Limosilactobacillus reuteri: one gene and its partner. Each later gene encodes a partner of the first gene's protein in a complex. Links are inferred from orthologs where the notes say so. Each region holds a gene or a part of one and is shown on either strand. Other genes may lie near its edges. The genes, in order: HHK02_RS03190 and HHK02_RS07655.

Evidence for each region.
Region 2: the proteins of HHK02_RS03190 (region 1) and HHK02_RS07655 are in contact, whole or in part, in a crystal structure (PDB 3A7A), measured with the Escherichia coli proteins. The link is inferred for Limosilactobacillus reuteri from one-to-one orthologs.

Annotation. Positions count from the first base shown.
Region 1 is NZ_CP059275.1:547,048-550,382, reverse strand. What follows is about bases 129-3,128. They hold HHK02_RS03190 (glycine cleavage system H family protein), read right to left. Parts: upstream 1,776-3,128; coding sequence 1,482-1,775; downstream 129-1,481. Other genes in these bases: HHK02_RS03180 (DUF2969 domain-containing protein), read right to left, coding at 2,970-3,128; HHK02_RS03185 (FtsW/RodA/SpoVE family cell cycle protein), read right to left, coding at 1,776-2,969; HHK02_RS03195 (D-alanine--D-alanine ligase family protein), read right to left, coding at 345-1,481; HHK02_RS03200 (helix-turn-helix domain-containing protein), read right to left, coding at 129-344. In the rest of the region: more of HHK02_RS03200, read right to left, coding at 1-128; more of HHK02_RS03180, read right to left, coding at 3,129-3,194; membrane protein insertion efficiency factor YidD, read right to left, coding at 3,195-3,335. UniProt on the Escherichia coli protein: The glycine cleavage system catalyzes the degradation of glycine. The H protein shuttles the methylamine group of glycine from the P protein to the T protein.
Region 2 is NZ_CP059275.1:1,288,858-1,292,192, forward strand. What follows is about bases 172-3,171. They hold HHK02_RS07655 (lipoate--protein ligase), read left to right. Parts: upstream 172-1,164; coding sequence 1,165-2,178; downstream 2,179-3,171. Other genes in these bases: HHK02_RS07645 (elongation factor G), read left to right, coding at 172-696; HHK02_RS07650 (universal stress protein), read left to right, coding at 697-1,164; HHK02_RS07660 (hypothetical protein), read left to right, coding at 2,342-2,749; HHK02_RS07665 (hypothetical protein), read left to right, coding at 2,750-3,171. Outside these bases: more of HHK02_RS07645, read left to right, coding at 1-171; more of HHK02_RS07665, read left to right, coding at 3,172-3,208; HHK02_RS07670 (lantibiotic ABC transporter permease), read left to right, coding at 3,209-3,335. UniProt on the Escherichia coli protein: Catalyzes both the ATP-dependent activation of exogenously supplied lipoate to lipoyl-AMP and the transfer of the activated lipoyl onto the lipoyl domains of lipoate-dependent enzymes.

The DNA of each region.
Region 1 (3,335 bases):
ATTCCTACTAGATAGTAGTAACGTTGTTTATCAAAATCACTTTCTAGATTTTTTACATGAACCTTCTTCAAAAGCGCTGAAGCATCTTCAAAATTGCGTGAAATCAAATTATCAACGATTTGGTTGAATGTTTCATTAATTCCACTAACTTCATTTTCGACAATTCGATCAGAAGAAATATTTAAGCGTTCACATATTGCCGTTAAAATATCCATTTTGGGTAAGCGATTTTGTTTTTCCATTAGGCTGATTGTCGCTTGAGTACAAATCCCTTCAGCTAAAGCCGTTTGGGACAATCCACGCTTGCGACGAATTTGTTTTAATACGTCTCCTCGGAGTCTCATTTAGTCTTCGTTATATTTCTTTTGACCAACACGTTCAGTACCAAGCTTACGGAAGTCGTATTTAATCTTGCTGTTTCGTTCAAATTCTTGTAATCCTAATTGAATTAACCGATCAATCAAGTCAGTATATGAAATACCAGAAACTTCCCACATTTGAGGGTACAGACTAATGTTAGTAAATCCTGGTAATGTATTTGGTTCACCAAGATAAGGGACATTATTGCTGTCAACTAAAAAGTCAATCCGAGCCATTCCCTTCATTCCTAATGCCTTGTATGCTTTCAAAGCCATATCTGTAATTTCATCAACTAAGTATTGTGGTAATTTAACAGGAAGTTCAAAAACAACCCCGCTGGCATCCACAAACTTATTTTCGTAATCATAGAATGGATCGTCCTTAGGTACACGAACAGCTCCTAACTTAGAGGCAATTGGATGTTCATTTCCTAAGATTGAAATCTCAATTTCTTGAGGATTAGCGATCCCCTGTTCTACTAAGATCTTGTAATCATACTTAAAAGCATCATCTAACGCTTTTTCATATTCTTCAGCGTTAGTAACTCGATGAATTCCAACGGAGGAACCTTGCTTAGCTGGCTTTACAAAAGTGAGATTACCTAATTTTTCTTCAATCCGGCTCCATGAATAATCAGCCCGGTTTTCTGGCGTAACTACTACATAAGGGGTGTTGCGAATACCAGCTTGACTAATAATCTTCTTAGTAAGATCCTTGTCAAAAGACATCGCACTAGCTGCAATATTTGAACCAACGTATGGCTTATTAAGGAGCTTAAAGAGGCCTTGAATTGTACCATCTTCACCTAAATTACCATGGATAACAGGGAAGAAGAAATCAATTTCCTTTTGTTCGTTTAAGGCCATAATTGGTGCTAATGGACTACTCATATCCATCTTTTGATATGCTTCTGCTACCACTTGGTCTTCAGGTTCACCATCAAAGATCTTTTGAGAATCCTCATTGCCTAATAGAATTCCATCCTTTGTAAACATAAAAAGACTTACATCATATTTTTCCTTATCAAGAGCATCATAGATATTATGTGCTGATCGCTTTGACACATCATGTTCAGAGGAGTTACCACCAAATAATAAAGCGATGTGTAATTTTTTGGTCATTTATTTAACTTCAACAATCCAGTTTTTTTCCATATCGCTTGAATTTAATCCAGCCGGATCATCAATAATAGCTTCATTTATTTTGGTAATCTTACCATCAATGGGACTATCCACATCGGTAACTGCTTTTTCTGCTTCAACTGCAATAAATTTGTCAGCTTGTTTCAAAGTTGTCCCTACTGCTGGTACATCGATGAAACTTACTTCTCCTAACTCATCACGGCCTTCATCGTTTAAGCCGACACGCTTAGTACCATCTGCTTGCTCTTTTACCCAAAAATAATCTTTTGCCATCTATCTAAATTCACGATTACTGCTAAACATATAAGAATGATGATGGTAACGCATCGACATTACCATTCCAATCCCAATCAAGTTACCAATTAATGAGGATCCCCCAGCACTAATAAATGGAAGCGGAATACCTGTTAATGGTAATAGACCGATGTTCATTCCAATATTTTCAAAAACGTGGAATAAAATCATCATGATAACTCCGGTTGAGATATAAGCATAGAATTCGTTCTTGGTATCGAATGTTACTCGAATCATTAAGTAGATCAGTAACAAGTAGATAAGGATTAATAAAACCCCACCAATGAACCCAAAATTCTCACCGATAACGGAAAAAATCATATCTGATTCACGAACCGGAACATAAACCTTTGAGTTATTAAAACCAGTTCCAGTAATACCACCCGAACCAACCGCTTTAATACTCTGCCATAACTGATACCCTTGGTTAGTTGTATCCTGTTCTGGATGAAGCCAGGTATCAACCCGATCAAACTGGTATGCTTGAAACCCAACATGTTCAAGTATTTGTCGCCCAACCGAACTAGTTACCATCGCTAAGGCTGAGCCCCCAACAACAACTAATATCGTAGCTGCTGGCGCCAAAATTCGCCAAGTAACTCCAGAAACTAAGACCATTCCACAGAAAATAGCGAAGAATACTAACCCAGTCCCAAAGTCATTTTGAAACTTCAGCGAAATTAAAATTGGTAATAGCCATAAGAACATCGTCCCAATTAATCGCCAATCTGAATCAACAGTATGCACACTATATCGGTTATTATGAGTCGTAATAACACGCCCCATCATTAAAATATAGGCAGGCTTCATTATTTCCGAAGGCTGAAACGTAAATGGTCCAATTGCAAACCAACTCTTAGCCCCGGTACTAGCATAATAGGCTCGACTATAAAAGACTAGGATTGCGAACATTAAAAATACACTTAGCCAGTATACAATTGGTGCTAATTTCCATAATTGTTCAGCATCAAATTGCATAATGACAATAATAAGGATTGTTCCAACCGCATACCAAACCAACTGGGTAATAACCTGTCGTGCTACACTAGTTTGCTGCCGATCATGAACTGCCGCTACATAGATTGAAGCAAGACCAATCAAGGCTAACAAAAGAACACAAAATATAATTCCCCAGTCAATCCGACTTTCTACATCATTTTGCGAACGTTGCATCTAATGCTGGTGAAGATGATATTGTTGAAGGACTATTTCTAATCCCTCTTCTTGAGAACGAACATAAAATTCGCTCTGGTCACTTATCAGCATTGCTTTGAAACGTTCATTATCGGTTACAACTTCACCAATCAATCGGTCTCCAATAAAAATTTGTTGAACCGGTTGATTACGACGTTCAATATCTTTAACGCTGACTTCTACTTTTTTATCTTTCTTTGACACTTACCCCTGACGACGAAAAGTAAAATGATTAGGTACCGGATCATAGCCACCACGAGAAAACGGCTGACAACGAAGGAGCCGCCAACTTCCGAGCAATATCCCCTTTAAACCAAAGCGTTGTAAAGCTTCTAACATGTACTG
Region 2 (3,335 bases), 740 kb from region 1 along the record:
TTGCGTCATTATGCCGAAGCCCACCTTCTTTTAGAACCAGGAAAACAAGGCTCTGGAATTACTATTAGTAGTGATTGCAGTCTTGATATCCTGGATCGTAATTGGCAACACCAGATCTTAACTAGTTTACAGACCAAAGAACATTTAGGGGTTCTTACAGGAGCTCCCCTTACCGATGTCAAAATCACCCTCATTGGTGGTCGCGGCCATATTAAACATACAGTTGGTGGAGATTTTCGTCAGGCTAGTTGGCGAGCGGTTCGCCAAGGATTGATGGAGTTGAAAAAACAAAACGAATGTCAATTATTAGAGCCTTGGTATGCTTTTCATCTTAAAGTCCCGAATGACCAAGTAGGACGTGCAATTAATGATATTCAACAAATGCATGGTACGTTCGCGCTTGATGAAGCTAATAGTCAAGACCTAACCCTGATTACGGGAACTGCTCCTGTTGTGGGCATGCGCGACTATGTCCAAAGCGTTCGCACCTACACTCACGGCCAGGGTCAGCTCGAGCTTGTTGTTGCTGGCTATTATCCATGTCATAATGCTGAAGATGTTATTAAAGATGTTAATTATGATCCGGTTGCTGACCTAAAGAACACTCCTGATTCTGTCTTCTGTGCTCATGGTGCTGGTTTCCCCGTTCCATGGAATGAAGTCCCCGCAATGGCGCATTATCCGTATAGAAAATAGATGACAGAAATTTATCCATACAAACACATTCTAGTTGCTGTCGATGGCTCAAAAATTACTAGTAACGTCTTAGAAAGTGCCATTGATTCTGCACTACGGAATCATGCTAGCCTTGATATCTTACGGATCGTTCAAGTAACGCAACTAACAGATGGCTATAGTAATGCGGCCCTTAGCAACGAAGAAACATATAACATTGTTAAAACTACCAAGGAACGACTCGATGACTTGAAAAAGCGCGCGGTCGATGCGGGGGTTGAAGATGTTAACGTTCATATCCGGTTTGGAAATCCAAAACGTGTTATTGCTCATGAATTTCCGTCAGATCACAACACCGACTTGATTATTCTCGGTGCGACTGGTGTATCTGGTCTTGAACGCTTTGTTCTTGGCTCTGTTACCCACTATGTTAGTCGGATGGCAAAATGTGATGTTCTTGTTGTTCGCAAAAACGACCATGTTAACTAGATGCGTTATGTTTCAATGACTTCTCATAATATTGGAATGAATTTAGCTACAGAACAATATTTAATGAATAATAAGGATTTTGGGAAAGAGCCTTTAGTACTATTTTATTATGAAGAACCATGTATTATCGTGGGCCGGAACCAAAATACGCTTGAAGAGATTAATCATGATTATGTAAAGGAACACAATATCCGGGTAACCCGACGTTTATCAGGCGGTGGTGCTGTTTATCAAGACTTAGGGAACCTCTGTTTTAGTTTTGTGGTCCCAAGTGATAGTGAAGAATTCGGTAACTTTAAATCGTTTACCCAGCCAATTGTTAATGTTCTTCATCAAATGGGTGCTACTAGTGCAGAAGTCAGCGGTCGTAATGATATTTTAGTTGATGGTAAGAAATTCTCGGGGAATGCGATGTATTCACGTAATGGAAAGACGTTCTCCCATGGAACTTTAATGCTTGATGTTGACTTAAGTGTCGTCGCGGATGCCCTTCATGTGGCAAAAGATAAGATTGCTTCAAAGGGGATCAAATCAGTTCGATCACGGGTTACGAATCTTCGTCCATACTTGGATGAAAAGTACCAAGATATTGATGTGCCAACATTTAGGAATGAATTGCTAAAAGGTCTCTTCCATGTTGACGACCTTGAGGAGATTAAGGATAAGCAATACATGGTTACCCCTGAAGATCAAAAAGAAATTGATAAGATCTATGAGCAGTACTATAACAACTGGGATTGGGTCTATGGTAAGTCGCCAGAGTTTACGGTTAAGCGGCGGAAACACTTTGATATGGGGACAATTGATGCCCGCTTTGATATTAAAGATGGCGTAATCAAAAACGTGAAATTCTATGGCGATTTCTTTGGCCCACAGGATATTAACCAACTGGCAGAAAAGCTCCAAGGGATTAAGTATGACCATGATGAAATTGCTAAAGTCCTTGAAGCGGAAGGAACCCAACAATATATTACGGGAATTCCAACCGCTGAAGTAGCTGATTTACTCGCATAATTTTCAACAGCCTCTTTATTTATACGAACATTGTTTAAGATATCGTGGAAATTAACCACAAGGCTCGAGGCTAAGTCCGAACGATAATCAGCCCGTGCCGTGCTAATCACCGTTCTATCCTTAGCCCACCGCCTTGTCGAGAAGGTTAATTCCCACTTACTTTATGAAGAATAATGAAAAAGTTGTTATTGTAACATCAGTAGCAGCAGTAATTGCATTAGTCCTTGATGCTTTTATGTTTGTTCAGCATGGTCACTCGCTGACATCATCATCTGTATGGCCGCGGCTGCTCCTCTTTATCGTTTTAGCAATCATTGTTAACGGATTATCGTTTTTAAAGATGCGCTTTTGTGGATATGCAACGATTTTAGTAAATCTTTATTTTGCAATCGCTAGTTTAGCCGCATTTCAAATGGTAAGTCCACGAGAAAGTGCATACGGATTATTTATTCAAGCACTAAGTATTGTTGGGATTTTAGTAGGAGCTGCTGGTGTTTATTATGGTGCAAAACAGCGTGCAGACTATACAAAAGCTAAAATTGAAAAAATGAAGGAGCAAATGAAAAAATGAATGAAGATGTCAGTAGCTGATTATTTGTCACAGTTGACGAGCGATCAGGTTGTGACAGAAGAAGTTGAAAAAACTGCTGCCCAATCACAGCAAAAAACAGTATTAACAACTGCAATTAATTTTATGATTGAACAGCTTGATACGGGACACCTTGGTCAATATAAGATGAATATTAAAATGAAAAAAGGTGATCCAGTTAGCTTTCGCTTAGAAACCAACCTAATCAACATACCGATGGATGAGGCAGAGCGATTAGATGTTAAATTATTGGATAAAGAGATCGAGTACCCTGTTAATCTTTATTTAGTAATGGAGAGTGAAGATATTAATAAAACGGGATTGCGGATCGATGAATTAGCAAATGAAACCGATCAAAGTGGAAAGACAACTGATTTGATTACTAAAGCTCAAGAATGGGTAGCCGAACACCTTGCAGATATAATGGAAGCAAGAGCATAAATGAGCATCATAGCAATTCAACTAAAACAAGTTTTGCGCAATCGTTGTTTCTTTCTTTTTACTATTCTACTGCCAGGTATTTGGTATGTGTTTATGATTCAAGTTGCTAGTACATCCCTCCCCGCCA